Regions from separate parts of the Kitasatospora sp. NPDC092286 genome, predicted to be linked through region 1. Evidence: predicted binding sites of a transcription regulator. Region 1 holds the regulator's gene; each other region holds the start of a gene.
What was found. The regulator HrcA, encoded in region 1, represses chaperone genes, less so after heat shock. The targets are predictions, from matches to a motif close to TTNGCACTCNGNNNNNCNGAGTGCNAA.

Region 1 (4,780 bases):
CGGGCCAGCCGGGGATGCCGACGCTCGCGGGCTTCACGGCCTGCCAGATGTCGATGTAGGGGTGGCCGACGACCAGGACGGCGTCGCCGGTGACCCGGGCGGCGATGCGGTGCTCCTTGGTGCCGGGGAGCAGGTGGTCCACCAGGACGCCGAGGCGGCGGCCGGGGCCGGGGGCGAAGTCGGCGACGATGGCGGGCAGGTCGTCGACGCCCTCCAGGTACTCGACGACCACGCCCTCGATCCGCAGGTCGTCGCCCCAGACCCGCTCGACCAGCTCGGCGTCGTGCCGGCCCTCGACGTAGATGCGCGACTCGCGGGCCACCCGGGCCCGGGCGCCGGGGACGGCGATCGAGCCGGAGGCGGTGCGGCCGGGGGCCCGGGACGGCGCGGGCGCGGCCGCCGGGGGGCGGACCAGGGTGACCGGCCGGCCCTCCAGCAGGAAGCCGCGCGGCACCAGCGGGAAGACCCGGTGCTTGCCGAAGCGGTCCTCCAGGGTGACGGTGAAGCCCTCCGCGGTCTTCTCGCACCGCACCACCGCTCCGCAGAAGCCGGTCGCCGCCTCCTCCACCACCAGGTCCCGCTCGGCGGACACCTCCGGGGCGGGCTGCTGCCGCTTCCACGGCGGGGTCAGGTCGGGTCCGTACTGGTGGCTGCGCATGGAAGGTGACTATAGGGAAATCCGGCGGAGGGCCGGCGGGAGGTCAGAGCCCCGGCGCGCCCCAGACCGGGAACCAGCGGGTGAGGTCCTTCTCCAGCCGCAGGTCGTTCCCGAGCATGGCGTTGACCTGCAGTTCCAGGGGGCTGTTCCGCTTCTCCCCGCCGCCCGGCATCGGCGCGAACGGGTAGAAGGTGCCGCGCTTGTACAGGTAGACCAGCGCCAGCGACTGCCCCCGCTCGTCGCGGAAGGCCACCAGCGAGCAGAGCAGCTGCGGTCCGAAGCCGTTCGCCTCCAGCTCGCTGTTGACCGCGTGCAGGTCGTTGACCAGCTCCGGCAGCTCCTCCGGGGTGTGCCGGGCGAGCAGCCAGGAGTAGCCGTACCCGTCCTTGGAGGCCTCCACCGGGACGCCGCCGCGCTCGGTGTCGGCGTCCAGCAGCGCCCGCACCTGCCGTTCGACCTCGCCGAACGCCCCGCCCTCGACGGCCGCGAAGCAGACCGAGCCGAGACCGGTCGGCCGGAAGCCGGTCGCCGCCTCCAGGGTCAGTGCCGCCGAGGGGACCCCGAACAGCTGGTCGAGGTCGGGCTTGACGGGCTTGGTGCGCCCGAACAGGGCGTCCAGGAATCCCACGGCGGTCCTTTCCCGAGGTGGTTCAGCGGCCCAGCTGGGCCGAGATCTTCGCCAGCTGCTCCAGTCGCTGCTCCAGCGACGGGTGGGTGGAGAACAGCTGCGAGGCGGTCTCCCGGGCGCTCAGCGCCGGGGCGAAGTAGAAGGCGTTGTACGGCTGTGCCTGGCGCAGGTCCTTGGACGGGATCGCGGCGATCTGGCCGGTCACCTTGGTCAGCGCCGACGCGAGCGCGCTGGGCCGGCCGGTGAGCTGGGCGGCGGCGCGGTCGGCGGCCAGCTCCCGGTAGCGGGAGAGCAGCCGGGTGAGCAGGAAGCTGATCGCGTACACCACGATCGACACCAGCGGGATGATCAGCGCGGCGATGGCGGCGTTGGAGTCGTTGTTGTTGCGGCCCCCGCCCATGAACCCGCCGTACATCGCGATCCGGGTCATCGCCCCGGCCAGCACCCCGAGGAACCCGGCGATGGTCATCACCGCCACGTCCCGGTGCGCCACGTGCGAGAGCTCGTGCGCCAGCACGCCCTCCAGCTCCTCCGGCTCCAGCCGCCGCAGCAGCCCGGTGGTCACGCAGACCACGGCGTTCTGCGGGTTGCGGCCGGTGGCGAACGCGTTCGGCATGTCGTTGTCGGCGACCGCCACCCGCGGCTTGGGCATGTCGGCCAGCGCGCAGAGCCGGTCGATGGTGCCGTGCAGCTGCGGATACTGTTCCGGGCTCACCCGGTGGGCGCCCATCGCCCGTTCGGTGATCTTGTCGCTGAACCAGAACTGGGCCACGAAGAGACCGCCCGAGATCAGCACGATCAGTGGCCAGGCCCCGCGCAGCAGCACGATCAGCAGGCCGGTGAATCCGACGTACAGCAGCCCGATCACGAACATCGTCGCGACCATGCGGCCGGTCAGGCCGCGGTCGGGTGCGAAGCGCGTGTGCTGGCCCGAGCTCGACATCGCTGCTCCTCCGTTAGCCGTTCGCTTTCGATGCTGCCACCCGGACGGGCCCTCGGCATCACCCGCGCGCCGGATATTGCGCGCAGGATCACTCGGGCCGGGCCGTTCCTGCCGTCGGACCCGGGCCTTACACTGGCAGGTACGGTTCTGGCACTCGGCTGTTCAGAGTGCCAAAGCCGGGGCCTCCCAGAACGGCCCGCAACATGCCAGAACGGACACATGTCACTACGGACAACGTGCGAAGACGGAGGTGCGTGCCCCATGGCCGGTGAGGTCCGTCAGCTGGACGACCGCAAGCTCGCGGTGCTTCGCGCCATCGTCCAGGACTACGTGGGAACCGAGGAGCCGGTCGGCTCCAAGGCCCTGGTGGAGCGGCACAGCCTCGGCGTGTCCCCGGCCACCGTCCGCAACGACATGGCCGCGCTGGAGGAGGACGGCTACATCCACCAGCCGCACACCAGCGCCGGGCGGATCCCCACCGACAAGGGCTACCGGCTCTTCGTCGACCGGCTCGCCGAGGTCAAGCCGATGAGCGCGCCCGAGCGGCGGGCGATCCGGCACTTCCTGGACGGCGCGGTCGACCTGGACGACGTGGTCGCCCGGACGGTCCGGCTGCTCGCCCAGCTCACCCGGCAGGTCGCGGTGGTCCAGTACCCCTCGCTCTCCCGGTCGACCGTCCGGCACATCGAGCTGGTCGCGCTGGCCCCGGTCAAGGTGATGCTGGTCCTGATCACCAACACCGGCCGGGTCGAGCAGCGGATGATGGACTGCCCGGGCCCGGTCGGCGAGACCCTCCTCGCGGATCTGCGGGCGCGGATCAACGCGCACGCGGTCGGGCAGCGGCTGCCCGAGGTGCCGGGGCTGCTGGAGGAGTTGCCGGCCGGTTTCGAGGCGGCCGACCGGCCGGCCGTCGTCACCGTCCTGGCGACGCTCTTCGAGGCGCTCGCCGAACAGAACGAGGAACGGATCATGCTGGCCGGCACGGCCAACCTGACCCGTTTCGGCCACGACTTCCCGCTCACCATCCAGCCGGTGCTGGAAGCGCTGGAGGAGCAGGTCGTCCTGCTCCGCCTCCTGGGTGAGACCGGCGACGCGGGGATGACGGTCCGGATCGGCCGGGAGAACGCCTACGAGGGGCTCAATTCCACCTCGGTCGTCTCCGTCGGTTACGGTTCGGGCGACGAGAGCGTGGCCAAACTGGGTGTGATCGGTCCGACCCGGATGGACTATCCGGGCACAATGGGGGCGGTGCGGGCGGTGGCACGGTACGTGGGCCAGATCCTGGCCGAGTCGTAGGAACAGCCACCATCAGACCGATGGTGGTACCCAGTCGCAAGCACTACTACAGGCGGAACAAGCGGAGCATTTGGTGGCCACGGACTACTACGCGGTACTCGGCGTCCGACGGGATGCGGGGCAGGACGAGATCAAGAAGGCGTTCCGGCGCCTGGCGCGCGAACTGCACCCGGACGTCAACCCGGACCCGAAGACGCAGGAGCGGTTCAAGGAGATCAACGCCGCCTACGAGGTGCTCTCCGACCCGCAGAAGCGTCAGGTCTACGACCTCGGCGGGGACCCTCTCTCGCCCAACGGCGGCGGAGGCGCGGGCGGCTTCGGCGCGGGCGCGGCCGGTTTCGGCTTCTCCGACATCATGGACGCCTTCTTCGGCGCCGCGGCCGGCCAGCGCGGCCCGCGCTCGCGGACCAGGCGCGGCCAGGACGCCATGATCCGGCTGGAGATCACCCTGGAGGAGGCCGCCTTCGGCACCACCAAGGAACTCCAGGTCGACACGGCCGTCACCTGCACCACCTGCAGCGGGGAGGGCGCCGCGCCCGGCACCTCCGCGCAGACCTGTGACATGTGCCGCGGCAAGGGCGAGGTCTCCCAGGTCACCCGGTCCTTCCTGGGCCAGGTCATGACCTCCCGCCCCTGCCCGCAGTGCCAGGGCTTCGGCACCGTCGTGCCGACCCCGTGCCCGGAGTGCGCGGGCGACGGCCGGGTCCGCGCCCGGCGCACCCTGACGGTCAAGATCCCGGCCGGTGTCGACAACGGCACCCGCATCCAGCTGGCCGGCGAGGGCGAGGTCGGCCCCGGTGGCGGCCCCGCCGGCGACCTGTACGTCGAGATCGCCGAGACCACCCACACGGTGTTCCAGCGCCGCGGGGACGACCTGCACTGCACGGTCACCATCCCGATGACGGCCGCCGCGCTCGGCACCCAGGTGCCGCTGCAGACGCTGGACGGCCTGGAGGAGCTCGACATCCGGCCCGGCACCCAGTCCGGCCAGTCGATCCCGCTGCACGGCCGGGGCATCACCCACCTGCGCGGTGGCGGCCGGGGCGACCTGATAGTGCATGTCGAGGTGCAGACGCCCACCAAGCTCGACGCCGAGCAGGAGGACCTGCTCCGCCGCCTCGCCGTGCTGCGCGGCGAGGAGCGGCCGTCCGGCCAGTTCGCGCCCGGCCAGCAGGGGCTGTTCTCCCGGCTGAAGGACGCGTTCAACGGGCGCTGAGGCGCCCGCAGGAGTGTGCAAGCACCACGAGGGGCGGGG
Region 2 (9,165 bases), on a different contig from region 1:
GAGGACGGCCGCGAGCGCACCCTGACCGAGGTGGGCAAGCAGCACGGGCTGACCCGTGAGCGGATCCGCCAGATCGAGAAGCACGCGCTGGCCGAGCTGAAGCGGATCGCCGACCACTCGGGCTTCGAGGCTGCCTGAGCTGCCTGATCTCCCAGCCCGAGGGGAGCGGCCGGCAGGCCGCGTGCGGGTGTGCTGTGCGTGCCGTGACCGTCGTGGCGGGCCGTGCTGCGGAGCGCTCCGCACCAAGGCCCGTTCTCTCCCGACGGCGGCGGCTCGGCGAGCTTCTAGGCTGTAGGGGCAGGTGGGGGTACGGGTAGAAGCGGCAGGGGATCGGGACGACAGTGAACAACGGAGGCGGGTCGGTGAGCGAGCAGGATTCGGTACGGGGTGCCGAGAGCGCCGAGAGCGCCAAGGGCGGGAACGAGGACAAGAAGGCGCCGAAGGCCCGGCTGGTCTTCCGGGACCCGCTGGACCAGCAGTCCCGGGACGACACCGACGCCGGCTGGGGCGACCGCCCGGGAGCAGGCTCCGGGGGCGGTGGCGGACGGGGGCTGGACTGGTACCTGAGCCAGCGCCCGCCGCACCACGGGGACTGAAGGGGTCGACGGGTCCGCCGTCGGCGGGGGCGGTCAGCGCTCCCGCGTGACCAGCGCGTCGCGGATCTCGGTGAGCAGGACGACCTCCTTGGCCTCGGCTTCGATCTGCGTCTCGGCGAGGCTCTTGCGCTTGGCGGCGAACCTGGTCATGGGCAGGATCAGGCAGAAGTAGACGACGGCCGCGGTGATCAGGAACTGCAGGGCCGCGCTGAGCACGGAGCCCCACAGGATGAAGACGCCGGAGGTGACCTCGCCGGTCGCGCTGACCGCACAGGGACCCTTGAGGCAGGAACTGTAGGACGCCAGATCCTTGGCTCCGAAAACACCGACGATCGGATTGATTACGCCCTTGACGAAGGCGTTGACGATGTTGGTGAAAGCCGCACCGATGACAACGGCGACGGCGAGGTCGACGACATTTCCACGCAGCAGGAATTCCTTGAAGCCTTTCATGTCGCGTGAACGACGAAGTCGTTGTCCGGTTACGGGTGATCTTCCTCCTTTCCCAATTGGCAACCCGTTTGGTGCAGGGCCGCGGCTCCCGGTGGCCAGAGCGCCGCTCGCGCCGGTCCACTGGCGAGCGCGGTGACCACGGCGAGCAGGACCAGAACCGGCACCCCGCCCCGCCGCCGTACGGGGTGCCACAGCCGGTGCCACCCGCCGGCGCCGCGCCGGATCGGCGGAAACCGGGGCACCTCCCGCTGCGGCGGGACGGCCGGCGCGGGCGGCGGAGCGGTGTACCTCCGGGCCGGAGCCGACTGCGGGGCGCGGGGCAGCGGGGACGAGAGCGGGAGAGTGAGGGGGAGGGGGAGCGTGAAGCTCGGGGTCGTCATCGGGCACCACCGGTGGTCGCAGGGCGCCGGCCCCAACCGGGCCGGTCTCTTGTGACCCACACTCTGCGCCGCGCCCACAGCGGACGGAACCCCTCTTTCGGATCCTGTGGAAAACCCGGGGTTGTGGATAACTTCGTACACCCACACGGGTGAGCCTGCCCGTTTCCGGGAATGCGACGGGAATGCGAAAGGCCCGCCGACTCCGCCAAAAAACGGGTCAACGGACCTTTCGAATGCCTGGATCGGCCGGGGTGCCAGAGGTTCGGCGGTACCCGGCCTGAGCCGCTCCGGCTCAGCCGGCCGACTTCGCCGCGGGAGCCGGGCTCGCCGCGGGGGCCGAGCCGTTCGAAGCAGCGGTCGACGGGGACGACGCGCCGGACGACACCGAGGACGAGCCCCCCGCCGGGGACGACGAAGCGGCGCCCACCGAACTGCTGGAGGACGAACGGCTGTCGGTCCGGTAGAAGCCCGAGCCCTTGAAGACCACGCCCACGGCCGAGAAGACCTTGCGGAGCCGCCCCTGGCAGTCGGGGCACGTGGTCAGTGCCTCGTCGGTGAACTTCTGCACCGCCTCCAGGCCGTTGCCGCACTCGGTGCACTGGTACTGGTACGTGGGCACTTGTCTTCCTCCTGGCACTCTCGCCTGATGAGTGCTAACGATGGTCAATGATGCGGCATTCCGCTGGATCAGTCCAGCGACTCCGGTGTGAGATGAGCCGGGGCGCGACCGCGGACCACCGCCCGGACCGGTCGGCTCAGCCCTTGACCGCGCCCACCAGCTGCGCCGTCGCGGTCCGCCCGGACGCCTCCACGCCCGGCGAGTCCACCGAACCGACCGCGCCCGCCGAGTCCGGCGTGCCCGCCGAGTTCGCCGAACCGGCCACGCCCGGCGCGACCAGCAGGTGCCGCAACGCGATCAGCGTCACCAGGCCCAGCCCGGCACCGGCCACCGTCACCAGGAACCCGGCCGACGGGCCCCACCCGTCGATCAGCTGCCCGGCCACCGTGGACCCGGTCGCCAGACCGAGGCCGATGGCACCGGTCAGCCAGGTGAAGGCCTCGGTCTTGGCGCCGTCCGCGACCAGCGTCTCGACCAGGGTGTACCCGGTGATCAGCGTCGGGGCGATGGCGAGGCCGCAGACCAGCCCGGCGGCCGTCAGCGCGACCAGGTCGGGCATCGCCCAGAGCGTCGAGCAGCCGAGCACCAGCAGCGCGTAACTGGCGAGCAGCCGGTGCCTCGCGGCCCTGCGCCAGGCGACCAGACCGTACAGCACACCGGCCAGCATCGAACCGCCGGCGAAGACCCCGTACACGATGCCACCGGCCCCGTGCCGTCCCACCGAGTCGGCGAAGGCGGTCACCGAGACCTGCATGGCGCCGAAGACGGAGCCGACCCCCAGGAACACGCCGGCCAGCAGCCGGACGCCCGGGGAGGCGAGCGCGGAGGCACGACGGACGCCGGGCTGGTGCGGGTGCCGGGCCGGGGCGGTGCGGCGCTGGGCGGCGAAGGCCAGCCCGCCGGCCACGGTCAGCGCGGCCTCGCCGATCAGCCCGGCGGACGGGCTGACCGAGGTGGCGATGGCGCCGGCCAGCACCGGACCGATCACGAAGGTGAACTCGTCCGTCACCGACTCGAAGGCGAAGGCGGTGTTCAGCTTGGCGGCGGGCGCGCCGTCCGCGGAGAGCTTGGCGACCCAGCGGGCCCGGACCATCGCGCCGACCTGCGGCACGCTGGCGCCGGCCGGGGCGGCGGCGAGGAACAGGCTCCAGACCGGGGCGTGGCCGAGCGCCAGCGCGATCAGCGCGCCGACCGAGAGCGCGTGCACCAGCACGGTCGGGACCAGTACGGCCGCCTGGCCGTAGCGGTCGGCCAGCCGGCCGGTCTGCGGGCCGATGAGGGCCTGGGCGACGGCCGAGACCGCCGCGACGCTGCCGGCCGTGCCGTACGAGCCGTGGGTGTCGAGGACCAGCAGCACGATGCCCAGGCTGAGCATCGCGTAGGGGAGCCGCGCGGCGAACGCGGGCGCCAGGAACGTCCAGACGCCGGGCGTGCGCAGCAGCGCGCCGTACCCGATCCGGGCGGGCGCGCCGGCACCGGTGTCCGGGGCGGTACGGGCGTCCGCGGTGTCCAGGGCGGCGCGGGTGTCCGCGGTGTTGTCGACCGTTCGGCGGGCCGTCACGGTCGGTCCTTCCTGCTGCCTGGTAGCGCGGAAGGGACATGGGACGGCCCCGACGGCGCCGAGAGTCGTCCTCTCGCGCGTCGACCGGGGTAGTTACCGGGCCGGGCCGGCGCGGTGCGCCGAGGGCCGGGCCGCGGCCGCCGAGCGGTCGCGCCAACTCTGCATCAGGCAGATGCTGGGTGTGTATCAACCATCATACGTATACGCGCGTAGATAGCGCGCTGACCCCCACTTTACAGGGCAGATCCAAAACTGTCCCGCCGGATGAAGGCGCCGGGCCGGTGAACAGCGGTGAACGCGGGGAGAAGCCCCCGCGCCCACCGCCCGGGACCGCCCGGCCGGCCACCCGCCCGTTCAGTCACCCCGCCCGTTCAGCCACCCCGCGAGCTTGCCGCCCTTGTCCACGGCCCGCAGCCGCCGCTCCGCCGCCTCGCCGACCTCGTCCGTGGTGACCACCAGCAGCTCGTCGCCGCCGCGCAGCACGGTCGCCTTGTCGGGCACGAAGCTGTTCCCCTCGCGCACCACCAGGGTCACCGCCGCGCCGGCCGGCAGCCGCAGCTCGCCGATCTCCACGCCGGACATCCGGGAGGCGGGGGAGAGCGCCACCGACAGCAGGTGGCCGTGCAGCTTCTCCAGCGGCGCGGACTCGATGCCCAGGTCCTGGCCCATCGAGCCCTCGGAGATCCGCAGCCGCTTGGCGACCCAGGGCAGGGTCGGGCCCTGGAGCAGGGTGAAGACCACGACCAGGATGAAGACGATGTTGAACACGTCCTGGGCCCTGGGCGTGCCCGCCACCATCGGGATGGTGGCCAGCACGATGGGCACCGCCCCGCGCAGTCCGGCCCAGCTCAGCAGCGCCTGCTCGCGGCCGGGCAGCCGGAACGGGGTCAGCGTGAGCATCACCGACAGCGGCCGGGCCAGGAAGACCAGCACGGTGCCTATCACCAGCGCGGGCACCACGGCGGAGCCCATCGTCCCGGGGGTGCAGAGCAGGCCGAGCAGCACGAACATGCCGATCTGGCCGATCCACGCCAGGCCGTCGGCGAAGCCGCGGACGGCCGGGCCGTGCGGCAGTTTGGCGTTGCCGAGGATCACGGCGCTTATGTAGACGGCGAGGAAGCCGGAGCCGTGCAGCAGGGCACCGCCGGCGTAGGCGAGCACGGTCAGTGCCATGACGGCGATGGGGTAGAGGCCGGAGGACGGCAGGGCGACGTGCTTGATGCCGTACGCGCCGAGCTTGCCGATCGCGAGGCCGACCGCCGCGCCGATCGCCAGCTCGGCGGCGATCGTGCCGATCAGGACGTACCAGGAGTCCAGCTCGCCGGTGGTGGCGAAGGCGACGACCAGGATGACCACGGGCGCGTCGTTGAAGCCCGACTCGGCTTCCAGCAGGCCGGTCAGCCGGTGGGGCAGCGGCACCATCCGCAGGACCGAGAAGACGGCGGCGGCGTCGGTGGAGGAGACGATCGCGCCGAGCAGCATGGAGGTGCGCCAGTCCAGGCCGACCAGCCAGTGCGCGCCCGCGGCGGTGACGAAGACGCTCACCCCGACGCCGACGGTGGCGAGCACGGTGGCCGCCGGCATCACCGGTTTGACCTCGCGCCAGCTCGTCTTGAGACCGCCCTCGGCCAGGATCACCACCAGGGCGGCGTAGCCGAGCACCTGGGTCAGCGCGGCGTTGTTGAAGGAGACGCCGAGGCCGTTCTGGCCGAGGGCGACGCCGATCCCGAGATAGATCAGCAGGCTTGGTAGCCCTGATCGGGTCGAGATGCGCACGGCAACCACCGCGACCAGCAGGATCACGGAGAACTCGAGGAGCAGCTGGTTCAGGTGGTCGACATTCACGCAGGGGCACCTCGAGCGGGCTGGGGGCGGGCGGGGTGTCTGACGGCGGTGAGGCCGAAGGGGGAGCCGACCGGCAAGGGTCGATGCTCCCCTTGCGGATCGTTACTCAGTCTAACATTTTGCCATATCTTTAGTTTCGCTTCTCACACAGGCCTTCATCGGGCGTCCGGGGCTTCCCAGTTGACCTCCTCCGATCCCACGGTGAGCGTCCCCCGTGCACGCCCGCCAGCCGACTCGGCCTAATGTGGTGCCCTGCCATGGCCGAGTGCCCTGGACACGCCCGCCCGCCCCCCAGTCGAGGACCGCAAGGACCCAGATGCCCCGCTCGAAGAAGTTCCGGCGCGCCCGTCTGATCGTGATCGTGCTGGTAATGCTGCTGGTGGCCGGCGCCGGCTACGGCGGCTACCGGGGGGTGGCCGCGGTCCGCGCGTCCTTCCCGGAGGTCGACGGCAGCGTCAAGGTGGCGGGCCTGAGCGCGCCGGTCGACGTCAAGCGGGACGCCAACGGCATCCCGCAGCTCTACGCCGACACCTCCGCGGACCTCTTCCGTGCCCAGGGCTATGTGCAGGCCCAGGACCGGTTCTGGGAGATGGACGTCCGACGGCACATCACCGCCGGCCGGCTCTCCGAGATGTTCGGCGACGGCCAGGTCGAGACCGACTCCTTCATCCGCACCATGGGCTGGCGCCAGGTGGCGCAGAAGGAGTACGACACCCAGCTCTCGGCGGACACCAAGAAGAACCTCCAGGCGTACGCGGACGGCGTCAACGCCTGGCTCGCCGAGCATCCCGGCGGCCAGAGCGCCTCGCTGGAGTACACCCTGCTCGGCGTCGTCAACAGCGGCTACAAGCCCGAGCAGTGGACGCCCGTCGACTCGGTCGCCTGGCTCAAGGCGATGGCCTGGAACCTCTCCGGGAACCTCCAGGAGGAGATCGACCGCTCGCTGCTCGCCCAGGACTTCAGTCCGGAGAAGATCGCCGAGCTGTACCCGGAGTACCCGTACGCCCGCAACGGCACGATCGTGAAGACCGGCACCGTCGTCGGCGACAGCTACCGCCCGGCCGACGGCTCCAGCCAGGCCGGTGCCGGGACCACCGCCCAGGGCGCGGCCGCCACCAAGGCGATGCTCAAGGACGTCACCGACCGGATAGACGCGATGCCGCAGATGCTCGGCCGTCAGGGCCAGGGCATCGGCTCCAACTCCTGGGTGGTCGCCGGTACCCACACCACCACCGGAAAGCCGCTGCTGGCCAACGACCCGCACCTCGGCCCCGGCCTGCCCTCGGTCTGGTACCAGATGGGCCTGCACTGCCGCACCGTCTCGCCGACCTGCCAGTACGACGTCTCGGGCTTCACCTTCGCCGGCATGCCGGGCGTGGTGATCGGCCACAACAAGGACATCGCCTGGGGCTTCACCAACCTCGGCGCCGACGTCACCGACCTCTTCCTGGAGAAGGTCACCGGCCCGGACACCTACCAGGTCGACGGCAAGGACGTGAAGTTCGAGCTGCGCAAGGAGACCATCAAGGTGGCCGGCGGCGAGGACCGCACCATCACCGTCCGCACCACCCAGACCGGTGCCCCGCTGATCTCCGACCAGAGCACCGAGCAGCAGAACGTCGGCAAGTACGCCCCGAACGGCAGCGCCGCCCCGGACCGCTCCACCAGCGGCTACGGCGTCGCCCTGCAGTGGACGGCGCTCAGCCCCGGCAAGACCATGGACGCCGTCTTCGAGCTGGACCGCGCCAAGAACTGGGAGGAGTTCCGGGCCGCGGCCAAGGACTTCGCCGTCCCCGCCCAGAACCTGATCTTCGCCGACTCCAAGGACATCGGCTACCAGGCCCCGGGCAACATCCCGATCCGCGGCAAGGGCGACGGCAGCAACCCGGCGCCCGGCTGGGACTCGGCCTACCAGTGGAAGGGCTCGGTCCCCTTCAGCGCCCTGCCGTACAGCATCAACCCGTCGTCCGGCTACATCGTCACCGCCAACCAGGCCGTGGTCGATCCGTCGTACAAGTACCTGCTGACCAAGGACTGGGAGTACGGCACCCGGGCCAAGGAGATCACCGACCAGATCGAGTCCAAGCTCAAGAACAACGGCAAGATCTCCCCGGACGACATGCAGGAGATGCAGCTCGACAACACCAGCATCCTGGCCAAGACGCTGGTCCCGCTGCTGCTCAAGGTGCCGATCGACGACCCGTACGTGCGTGAGGCGCAGGACCTGCTGAAGGACTGGAACTACCACCAGGACGCCGACTCGGCGGCCGCCGCCTACTACAACGGCGTCTGGCGCCAGCTGCTCAGCCTCTCCTTCGGCCAGAAGTTCCCGGCCGACCTGCGGGCCAAGGGCAACTGTCTGCTGGTGCGTCAGCAGGCGGATCCGACCAAGCCCGACACCGGCACCAGCGCCCCCATCGTCACCGAGTGCGGCACCCGCGACCCGGGCAAGGCCCAGCCGGACGGCGGCGACCGCTGGACCGAGGTGGTGCGCCAGCAGCTGGAGAAGCCCGACAGCAGCTGGTGGACGTACATCGACTCGCAGCACCACGAGCAGAAGGGCCTTGACCACCTGCTCGCCGAGGCGATGAAGAACGCCCGCCAGGACCTCACCGCGCTGCTCAGCAAGGACGTCTCCACCTGGAGCTGGGGCCGCCTGCACAAGCTGACGCTGCGCGAGCAGACCCTGGGCACCGACGACTCCTCGCTCGCCTCCGGGGCGGTCCACCGGCTGCTCAACCGCGGCCCGTACCGCCTCTCCGGCGGCTCGGCGGCGGTCGACGCGGCCGGCTGGAACGCGGCCGCCGGGTACGAGGTGGACTGGATCCCCTCGATGCGGATGGTCGTCGACCTGAGCGACCTCGACGCCTCGCGGTGGGTCAACGTCGGCGGCGCCTCCGGGCACGCCTTCCACCCCAACTACAACGACCAGACCGACCTCTGGCTCAAGGGCAAGCTGCTGACCTGGGCCTACTCGCCGGACGCGGTCGAGAAGGCGACCAAGAACAAGCTGGTGCTCACCACCGGCTGACCCCGCCCCGCCACGGCGGCCCCGCCCACCCCGGGCGGGGCCGCCGTCGTTTCCGGCCCGCCGGGCACCCGGCCGCCCGTTCGCCCGGCACCCGCCCGCTACCGCGCCAGCCGGTGCGGCCCGGCCGGAGTGAGCGCGACGTCCACCGGCAGATCGTGCGGTTCGGCCGGCACCCGCTCCAGCAGCTCGTGCTCGTACAGCAGCACGGCCAGCAGCGGCCGGGCCCCCGCACGGCCCAGCCGGGCCAGCACCCGGTCGTACGAGCCGCCGCCCCGGCCCAGCCGCAGCCCCCGGCGGTCCACCGCCAGGCCGGGCAGCAGCACCAGCGACGCCCCGGTGACGGCCTCCGGGCCGAGCCGGGCGCCGACCGGCTCCACCAGCCCGCGCCCGGCCGGCGCGAGCGCCTCCGCCCCCTCGTACTCCGCCCAGTCCAGGTCGTTGTCGGCCAGCAGCACCGGCAGCAGCACCCGCACCCCGCGCGCCCGCAGCGCGTCCAGCAGCGGCCGGGTGCCCGGCTCGGCCCCGACCGACACATACGCGGCCACCGTGGCACCCGGCCCGGCCAGCTCCCCGGCGTGCCCGGCCAGGGCGTCCGCGGCCGCCTCCCGGGCCCGCGGTGACAGGGCACGCCGCTCGGACAGCAGCCGTGTCCTCAGCGCGCTCTTCTCGTTGTGCATGCG
Region 3 (9,165 bases), on a different contig from region 1:
CGGCCACAGCGAGGCGATCGCCGAGCAGCTGCCCGGCGCCGAACTGGTCCTGGTCGAGGACGCCGGCCACCTGGTGATGCTGGAACACCCCGGGCTCGTCGACCGGTGCCTGGCCGCTCTGCTCCGGCGGGCCGTCGGCTACCGCGGCACCGCGCCGCTGCCGCCGTCCGTGCGCGACCTGCTCTGATCCGGCGCCGGGAGCCGGGCGGGCCGGGGCCCCGCCTCCGGTACGGACCGCCGCCCGGAGCACGCCGGTACCCGGATGTGGCACCGTAGCGGGGGCGGCCGGCGGTCGGTGCGCCGCACGGATCGAAGGGCATTTCACGCGCATGGGCTCGGACGCGACTCTCACCGTTCCCACTCCCGAGCGGATGGGCCGGCTCGGCCGGGAACTGGCCGCGCTGCTGCGGCCGGGGGACCTGGTGCTGCTCTCCGGCGAACTGGGGGCGGGGAAGACCACGCTGACCAGAGGGCTGGGGGAGGGGCTCCAGGTGCGCGGGGCGGTCACGTCGCCCACCTTCGTGATCGCCCGGGTGCACCCGTCGCTGGTCGGCGGTCCGGCACTGGTGCACGTCGACGCGTACCGCCTCGGCGGGGACCTGGACGAGATGGAGGACCTCGACCTGGACGTCTCGCTGCCGGAGTCGGTGGTGGTGGTCGAGTGGGGCGAGGGCAAGGTCGAGCGGCTGTCCGAGGACCGGCTGGAGGTACGGATCGAGCGCGCCCTCGGCGGCGCCGGGGCCGAGGACGACCTGGACCCGCGCCGGGTGGTGCTGACCGGGATCGGCCCGCGCTGGGACGGGGTGGCGCTGGCCGCGCTGGCCTAGGGCGTGTCTTCGGGGCGTCTTCCCGACAGGTTGTCGGGAAAGTGTTGCGGGCGGGGCGCCGGGCGTGATGGGATGGGTGCTGCGGTTAGGTCTGCCTAACTAGGGAGGCGCCATGTCGAGCACCACCCCCGCCCCGGAGCGCGCGCCGCGCGGCACCGGAGCCGGAGAGTCCGCCCGCCGCGCTCAGGGGGAGCCGATGCGCGCGCTGCTGGCCGCGTGCGCGGCCGCGGAGGCGGTGTCCACCCCGCCGGTGCCCGAGCGCGGGAAGGCGGCGCCGGTCGAGGCCGTGCCCGCCGAGGCTCCGCGCGCCGCCTGAGCGAGCCGCCTCAGGCGATCACGACCACCTTGGTGCCGCGCGGCGCGAAGTCCCAGAGCAGCTGGCCGTCCTCGCGGCTGCTGCGGATACCGCCGGTCTTGGCCTGCGGGTCGGTGGTCGGCGTGGCGCCGTCCACGGCCGCGCTGAAGCCGAACACGACGCCGTTCTGCTGGGCGAAGCGCACCACGTGCTCGATCTGCCGCCCGTCCGTGCCCGTGGTGGTCGGGGTCCTGCTGTAGACGGGGTAGCTGCCGGGAGTCGGCTCCACCGAGCCCGGCGTGACCGCGAAGGAGGCCACCACCTGGGGGGTCTTCTTGGGGTCGACCAGCCAGACGTAGTGGCTGCCGGCCGAGTAGACGACCCGCAGCCCGCTGCCGGAAGTCGTCGGCAGCGTGGGGACGGTCGGGGTGGCCGGGGCCGACGGGGTGGCCGGGGCGGCCGGATCGTTCGACACCGAGGCCGTGCTCGCGCTCGGGCGGACGCCGCCGGCGCGGTCCTGCGCACCGTTGGCCTGGAAGGCCAGCAGGCTCACCACCGCCAGGGCCCCCAGGGTCAGCCCGGTGACCACCACTCCAGGACCCATCTTCGCCACGTGCCGCTCCCACCGCCGTCCAAAACCGTCCGCCCCATCGTGCCAGGTTCACCCGGCGAGCCCGCATCGTGCCGGACGTGTGTTCCGAAACGGAACGCGCTGTCGATCGGGCGGAGCAGGTCCGGCCGTCCCGACCGCCGCCGACCGGTCTAACCTTGACCCCGTGCTGCTGCTCGCGTTCGACACCGCCACCCCCGCCGTCACCGCCGCCGTCCACGACGGCACGGCCGTCCTCGCCGAGACCGACCAGGTCGACGCCAGGCGCCACGGCGAACTGCTCCTGCCCGCCATCGACCGGGTGCTGCGGGCGGCCGGCGTCGACAAGCACCGGCTCACCGGCATCGCGGTCGGCGTCGGCCCGGGCCCGTACACCGGCCTGCGGGTCGGCCTGGTGACCGCCGCCGCGCTCGGCCACGCGCTCGGCCTGCCCGTGCACGGCGTCTGCACCCTGGACGCGATCGCCCACCAGGCCCGGGCCGAGGGCCTGGCCGGGCAGCCGTTCACGGTGGCCACCGACGCGCGCCGCAAGGAGGTCTACTGGGCCTCGTACGACGCCGAGGGCCACCGGACCGAGGGGCCCGCCGTGGACCGCCCGGCCGAGCTGACCCCGCGGCCGCGGGCCGTCGGCGCCGGCGCGCTGCTCTACCCGGACGCCTTCCCCGGCGCGCACGGCCCCGAGCACGTCTCGGCCGGCGCGCTCGCCGCCTTCGCCGCCGCCGAGCTGGCCGCCGGGCGCGAGCTGCTCCCCAACGTCCCGCTCTACCTGCGCCGCCCGGACGCCCAGGTGCCCGCCGGCTACAAGGCGGTGCTCCCGGCGTGAACGGCGACACCACCCTGCGCCGGATGCGCTGGTGGGACATCGCGCCGGTGATGGAACTGGAGCTGCGGCTCTTTCCCGAGGACGCCTGGTCCACCGGGATGTACTGGTCCGAGCTGGCCGAGACCCACCCCGGCGGCACCCGCCACTACACCGTCGCCACCACCCGCGACGGCGCCGTCGTCGGCTACGCCGGACTGATGGCGGTGGCCGGCGAGGGCGACGTGCAGACCATCGCCGTCGACGAGCGCCACCAGGGCGCCGGCCTCGGCGCGGCACTGCTCACCGACCTGATTCAGGAGGCCGCCCGGCGGGGCTGCGCCGAACTGCTGCTGGAGGTGCGGGTGGACAACCCGCGCGCCCAGCGGCTGTACGAGCGCTTCGGCTTCGAGCCGGTCGGCATCCGGCGCGGCTACTACCAGCCCGCCAACGTCGACGCGCTGGTGATGCGCCTCGACGACCCGCAAACGGACGCGCCTCAGAAAGACGTGAAGGACACCCGCCATGGCTGACGAACCGCTCGTCCTCGGTATCGAGACCTCCTGCGACGAGACCGGCGTCGGCATCGTGCGCGGCACCACGCTGCTCGCCGACGCGGTCGCCTCCAGCGTCAACGACCACGCCCGGTTCGGCGGCGTCGTCCCCGAGATCGCCAGCCGCGCGCACCTGGAGGCGATGGTCCCGACCATCCAGCGCGCCCTGGACACCGCCGGGGTCAGGGCGGGCGACCTGGACGGGATCGCCGTCACCGCCGGCCCGGGCCTCGCGGGCGCGCTGCTGGTCGGCGTCAGCGCCGCCAAGGCCTACGCCTGGGCGCTGGACAAGCCGCTGTACGGGGTCAACCACCTCGCCTCGCACATCTGCGTGGACCAGCTGGAGCACGGCCGGCTGCCGTCGCCCACGATGGCCCTCCTGGTCTCCGGGGGGCACTCCTCGCTGCTCCTCAGCGAGGACATCACCAGCGACGTCCGCCCGCTCGGCGCGACCATCGACGACGCGGCCGGAGAGGCCTTCGACAAGGTCGCCCGGGTGCTCGGCCTGGGCTTCCCCGGCGGCCCGGTGGTGGACCGCACCGCCCGCGAGGGGGACCGCAGGGCGATCGCCTTCCCGCGCGGCCTGACCGGCCCCAGGGACCCGGAGTACGACTTCTCCTTCTCGGGCCTGAAGACCGCCGTCGCCCGCTGGGTGGAGGCGAAGCGCCGGGCCGGCGAGGAGGTGCCGGTCGCCGACGTGGCGGCGTCCTTCCAGGAGGCGGTCACCGACGTGCTGACCCGCAAGGCCGTCAAGGCGTGCAGGGACAACGGCGTCGACCACCTGATGATCGGCGGCGGGGTGGCGGCCAACTCGCGGCTGCGGGAGATGGCCCAGCAGCGCTGCGACAAGGCGGGCATCCGGCTGCGGGTGCCGCGCCCCGGCCTGTGCACCGACAACGGCGCGATGGTCGCCGCGCTCGGCGCCGAGATGGTCTGGCGGGACCGCGCGCCGTCCGCCTTCGACCTCTCCGCCGACTCCTCGCTGCCCGTCACCGAGACGCACGTACCGGCGGTGGCGTCCGGGCACGGCGACGTCCACGGCCAGGCCTACCAGGCCCTCGGCGGTGGCCGGTGAGCACCACCGCCGCGATGTGGGAGGCCCGGGCCGCCGACGGGCGGGCCGCCGAGCTGACCGCCTGGGTGCACGCCGTCGCCCTGCCCGCCCTGCGCGGCGCGGCCGGTCTGGTCCGCACCGAGCTGTTCAGCGCCCCGGGCGAGCGGGTGCTGCTGATCACCTGGTGGACCGGCGAGCCCGTTCCGCTCGCCGAGCCGCCGGCCGGCCTGCTCGGCCGCCCGGTGCACCGCTGGTCCTTCACCAGCGAGCACGTCGAGCCATGAGGACGGGAACCGCCGCGCCGGCCGCTACCGTGCTCTAGGGCGAGACGGCTGGACGGATCCGGGGAGCGCGGCGCGGTGAAGAAGTACGGGCGGAGCAGGACGAAGACGTACGCGGTGGGGGCGCTGGCGCTGCTGGCCGCCGCCACCGGGTGCGGCAGCAGCGGTGGCGGTACGCCGGCGGCGGCCGGCGGCACACCGTCCACCGCGGCCCACCCCTCGGGCGGCGGCGCGCAGACCCCGGCGGCCGCCGCGGCCACCACGCCCGCCGCACCACCGGCCGCCGGGGACCCGGCGGCCTGGGCGAAGTGGAACCTCAAGCCGCTGGCGCCCGCCCCGGCCGCGCCCGCCGACAAGCCGATCAAACTCGAACGGACCGGCACCGTACCGGTGTTCAGCGATGTGAAGACGGCCGACAAGGTCGTCTTCATCACCATCGACGACGGCGCCGAGAAGGACCCGAAGTTCGTCGAGATGCTGACCGACCTCAAGGTGCCGGTCTCGATGTTCCTGACCCGGGACATCGTCAAGGACAACTACGGCTACTTCAAGCCGCTCCAGGCGCTCGGCAACCACATCCACAACCACACCGTGGACCACGCCCAGATGAGCAAGGTCCCGCCGGAGAAGCAGAAGTCCGAGATCTGCGACGCCCAGTCCGCGCTCACCCAGCAGTACGGCACCGCGCCGCTGCTGTTCCGCCCACCCTACGGGGACGGCGCCAACACCCCGGCGCTGAACGGCTCGGTGCAGCAGTGCGGACCGCGGGCCATCGTGCTCTGGCGCGAGTCGATGCAGATCCACGACATGCAGTACCAGGCGGCGGACAAGAAGCTGAAGCCCGGCGACATCGTCCTCGCCCACTTCCGGGGCCCGAAGGACCTCAAGGGCGAGACGATGACGCAGATGTTCGGCGAGATGCTGGCCCGCATCCAGGAGCAGGGCTTCGCGGTGGCCCGGCTCGAGGACTACATTCAGGCGCCCCCGGCCTGATCCGCCGCCGCCCCGGCCGTCACCGGCCGGCCCAGCATCATCAGCGGGCCCCGGTCGGTGCGGCTGAGGATCACCGTGACGCTGTTCGGCCCGGACGGCTTCAGCTGCCGGCGCAGCTCCTCGGGGGTGATCGCCATCCCGCGCTTCTTGATCACCACCGTGCCGACGGCCCGTTCGCGCAGCAGCGCCTTCAGCTTCTTGATGTGGAACGGCAGCACGTCGGTGAGCTCGTACGCGTGCGCGTACGGGGTGGCGACCAGGCGGTCCGAGGTGAGGTAGGCGATCTTCGGGTCGATCAGCCGGCCGCCCACCTGGCCGGCCACCTCGGCGACCAGGTGGGCGCGGATCACCGCGCCGTCCGGCTCGTACAGGTAGCGGCCGACCGGTCCGGCGGGCGGGTCGGGCAGGTCGCCGCCGGTCAGCGTGGTGCCGTGCGGCAGCAGGGTGGCGCGGTGCGGGTGCCCGGCCCCGGTGCCGAACCAGAGCACCGCCTCCTTGACGTCCCCGTGGTCGGAGACCCACTCGGCCTCGGCGTCGGCCGGGACGGCCTCGTGCGGGATGCCCGGCGCGACCTTCAGCGCGCCGACCGGGGTGCGGCGGCCGGCCTCGATCGCCCAGGAGAGCGGCGGGGCGTACGCCTCCGGGTCGAACACCCGGCCGCGTGACGTCCGGCGGGCCGGGTCGGTGAAGACCGCGTCGTAGCCGGTGACATCGATGTCGGCGACGTCCGCGCAGCGCACCTCCACCAGGTCGGACAGGCCCAGCGCGGCCGCGTTCGCGGCGGTGGCGGCACAGGCCGCCGGGTCCCGGTCGACGGCGAGCACCTCGATCCCGGCCCGGGCCAGCGCCAGGACGTCCCCGCCGATGCCGCAGCAGAGGTCGGCCAGCCGGCGCACGCCCAGCCCGGCGAAGCGCCGCGCCCGCCACTCGGCGACGCTGCGCCGGGTGGACTGCTCGACCCCGTTGGGCGTGAAGTACATCAGGTCGGCGTCCGGGCCGAACTTCGCCCGGGCCCGCTGCCGCAGCCGGGCCTGCCCGAACGCCGCCGACACCAGCTCCGCCGGGTGCTCCCGCCGCAGCCGGGTGGCCAGGGCCAGCTCCTCCTCGGGCGCGAACTCACGCAGTTCGGCGAGCAGGGACTGCCCCTCGGGGGTCAGCAGGGGCTGCAGGTTCTCGGTCTCCACCCGGTCATTCTCCCCGGTCCCGGGCCCGGCGCGACGCGTCGTCGGCCGCCTGCCCGCAGGCCCCGGTGCGCCGTGGGCCCACCGCGCCACGCGCAACACGAGGGCGCGCCGTTGGCACTCTGGTTGACTGAGTGCTAACCGCACCCTATGGTCGTCCTTGGCACTCTCCACCTGGTGAGTGCTAACGCGATGAAGCGTGTCTGACCCCCGCGACGGCAGGCTCGCAGGTTCGCCCCTACCCGTTAGAAAACCCCGTAATCTCCGAAGGGGAGCTCGGACGTGACCACCAGCAGCAAGGTTGCCATCAAGCCGCTCGAGGACCGCATTGTGGTCCAGCCGCTCGACGCCGAGACCACCACGGCCTCCGGCCTGGTCATCCCGGACACGGCCAAGGAGAAGCCCCAGGAGGGCGTCGTCCTGGCCGTCGGCCCGGGCCGCTTCGAGGACGGCCAGCGTCTGCCGCTCGATGTCGCCGTCGGCGACATCGTCCTGTACTCGAAGTACGGCGGCACCGAGGTGAAGTACCAGGGCGAGGAGTACCTCGTCCTCTCGGCTCGCGACGTTCTCGCCATCATCGAGAAGTAACGCGACGTCGGGAAGCAAGACGTTCCAGCCCGCCCCGGATCCGTGTCCCAGTGACAGGGGCCCGGGGCGTGGTTGTTGGTTCACGTAGTTTCAGCGGTCGGTGGGCCGGCCGCAGCCCCGAGGGAATAGGGAACATGGCGAAGATCCTGCAGTTCGACGAGGACGCCCGCCGCTCGCTGGAGCGCGGTGTGAACAAGCTGGCCGACACCGTCAAGGTGACCATCGGCCCCAAGGGCCGCAACGTCGTCATCGACAAGAAGTTCGGCGCCCCGACCATCACCAACGACGGTGTCACCATCGCCCGTGAGGTCGAGCTGGACGACCCGTACGAGAACCTTGGCGCGCAGCTCGTCAAGGAGGTCGCCACCAAGACCAACGACGTCGCGGGTGACGGCACCACCACCGCCACCGTGCTGGCCCAGGCCCTGGTCAACGAGGGTCTGCGCAACGTCGCCGCCGGCGCCGGCCCGGCCGCCCTGAAGAAGGGCATCGACAAGGCCGTCGCCGCCGTCTCCGAGCACCTGCTCTCCATCGCCCGCGAGATCGAGGGCAAGGACGACGTCGCCGCCGTCGCGTCCCTCTCCGCGCAGGACACCCAGGTCGGCGAGCTGATCGCCGAGGCGATCGACAAGGTCGGCAAGGACGGTGTCATCACCGTCGAGGAGTCGAACACCTTCGGCGTGGAGCTGGACTTCACCGAGGGCATGCAGTTCGACAAGGGCTACCTGTCGCCGTACTTCGTCACCGACGCGGAGCGGCAGGAGGCGGTCCTGGAGGACCCGTACATCCTGATCAACCAGGGCAAGATCTCCTCCATCCAGGAGCTGCTGCCGCTGCTGGAGAAGATCCTCCAGGGCGGTTCCTCGAAGCCGCTGCTGATCATCGCCGAGGACGTCGACGGCGAGGCGCTGTCGACCCTCGTGGTGAACAAGATCCGCGGCACCTTCAACGCGGTCGCCGTCAAGGCCCCGGGCTTCGGCGACCGCCGCAAGGCGATCCTCGGCGACCTGGCCACCCTGACCGGTGCCACCGTCATCTCCGAGGAGGTCGGCCTCAAGCTCGACCAGGCCGGTGTGGACGTGCTGGGCACCGCCCGCCGCGTGACCATCACCAAGGACGAGACCACCGTCGTCGACGGCGCCGGTGACACCGAGGCCGTGGCCGGCCGCGTCGCCCAGATCAAGGGCGAGATCGCGAACACCGACTCCGACTGGGACCGCGAGAAGCTGCAGGAGCGCCTGGCCAAGCTGGCCGGCGGCGTCTGCGTCATCAAGGTCGGCGCCGCCACCGAGGTGGAGCTGAAGGAGCGCAAGCACCGCCTGGAGGACGCCATCTCGGCGACCCGTGCCGCGGTCGAGGAGGGCATCGTCGCCGGCGGTGGCGCCTCCCTGGTGCACGCCGCCAAGGTGCTGGAGGACGGCCTGGGCCTGTCGGGCGACGAGGCGACCGGTGTCGCGGTCGTCCGCAAGGCGCTGGCCGAGCCGCTGCGCTGGATCGCCCAGAACGCCGGCCTGGAGGGCTACGTCATCACCTCCAAGGTCGCCGAGCTGGAGGCGGGCCAGGGCTACAACGCCGCCACCGGCGAGTACGGCGACCTGGTGAAGGCCGGCGTCATCGACCCGGTCAAGGTCACCCGCTCCGCGCTGGAGAACGCCGCCTCGATCGCCTCCCTGCTGCTCACCACCGAGACCCTCGTGGTGGAGAAGAAGGAGGACGAGGAGGCCGGTCACGGTCACTCGCACGGTGGCCACGGCCACTCCCACTGACGTCTGATCAGTGACCGCAGGCCCGGTCCGCTCCCCTCGGGGACGCGGGCCGGGCCTGCGGCGTATGGGCCGACGGTCTGCTTCGGGATTCAACTATCAGATGAATTTTGCTTATAGCAAAGTTTGCCTTATAACTGAGTCATGATCGAGGCCCGCCATCTGCGCGTTCTGCGTGCCGTCGCCCGCACCGGCTCCTTCTCCGCGGCCGCTCGCGAGC

Region 2: a site for HrcA is predicted at 2,060-2,086, ahead of ACIQIB_RS27070 (FmdB family zinc ribbon protein). Genes of this name have one in related genera too.
Region 3: a site for HrcA is predicted at 6,709-6,735, ahead of groES (co-chaperone GroES). Genes of this name have one in related genera too.

What each region holds. Positions count from the first base shown of each region.
Region 1 covers NZ_JBIVRD010000009.1:193,166-197,945, reverse strand. Annotated here, with positions in the region: gene ACIQIB_RS12060 (DUF3097 domain-containing protein) at 1-658, opposite strand, end outside; gene ACIQIB_RS12055 (hypothetical protein) at 702-1,286, opposite strand; gene htpX (zinc metalloprotease HtpX) at 1,309-2,229, opposite strand; gene hrcA (heat-inducible transcriptional repressor HrcA) at 2,491-3,525, shown strand; gene dnaJ (molecular chaperone DnaJ) at 3,599-4,741, shown strand.
Region 2 covers NZ_JBIVRD010000030.1:14,412-23,576, forward strand. Annotated here, with positions in the region: gene ACIQIB_RS27055 (sigma-70 family RNA polymerase sigma factor) at 1-138, shown strand, start outside; gene ACIQIB_RS27060 (hypothetical protein) at 363-596, shown strand; gene mscL (large conductance mechanosensitive channel protein MscL) at 630-1,049, opposite strand; gene ACIQIB_RS27070 (FmdB family zinc ribbon protein) at 1,722-2,048, opposite strand; gene ACIQIB_RS27075 (MFS transporter) at 2,185-3,561, opposite strand; gene ACIQIB_RS27080 (potassium/proton antiporter) at 3,964-5,454, opposite strand; gene ACIQIB_RS27085 (penicillin acylase family protein) at 5,771-8,485, shown strand; gene ACIQIB_RS27090 (5-formyltetrahydrofolate cyclo-ligase) at 8,584-9,162, opposite strand.
Region 3 covers NZ_JBIVRD010000001.1:226,158-235,322, reverse strand. Annotated here, with positions in the region: gene ACIQIB_RS01110 (alpha/beta hydrolase) at 1-187, shown strand, start outside; gene tsaE (tRNA (adenosine(37)-N6)-threonylcarbamoyltransferase complex ATPase subunit type 1 TsaE) at 330-827, shown strand; gene ACIQIB_RS01100 (hypothetical protein) at 940-1,143, shown strand; gene ACIQIB_RS01095 (hypothetical protein) at 1,154-1,726, opposite strand; gene tsaB (tRNA (adenosine(37)-N6)-threonylcarbamoyltransferase complex dimerization subunit type 1 TsaB) at 1,899-2,555, shown strand; gene rimI (ribosomal protein S18-alanine N-acetyltransferase) at 2,579-3,064, shown strand; gene tsaD (tRNA (adenosine(37)-N6)-threonylcarbamoyltransferase complex transferase subunit TsaD) at 3,057-4,160, shown strand; gene ACIQIB_RS01075 (hypothetical protein) at 4,157-4,423, shown strand; gene ACIQIB_RS01070 (polysaccharide deacetylase family protein) at 4,499-5,413, shown strand; gene ACIQIB_RS01065 (methyltransferase domain-containing protein) at 5,395-6,597, opposite strand; gene groES (co-chaperone GroES) at 6,877-7,182, shown strand; gene groL (chaperonin GroEL) at 7,317-8,948, shown strand; gene ACIQIB_RS01050 (LysR family transcriptional regulator) at 9,090-9,165, shown strand, end outside.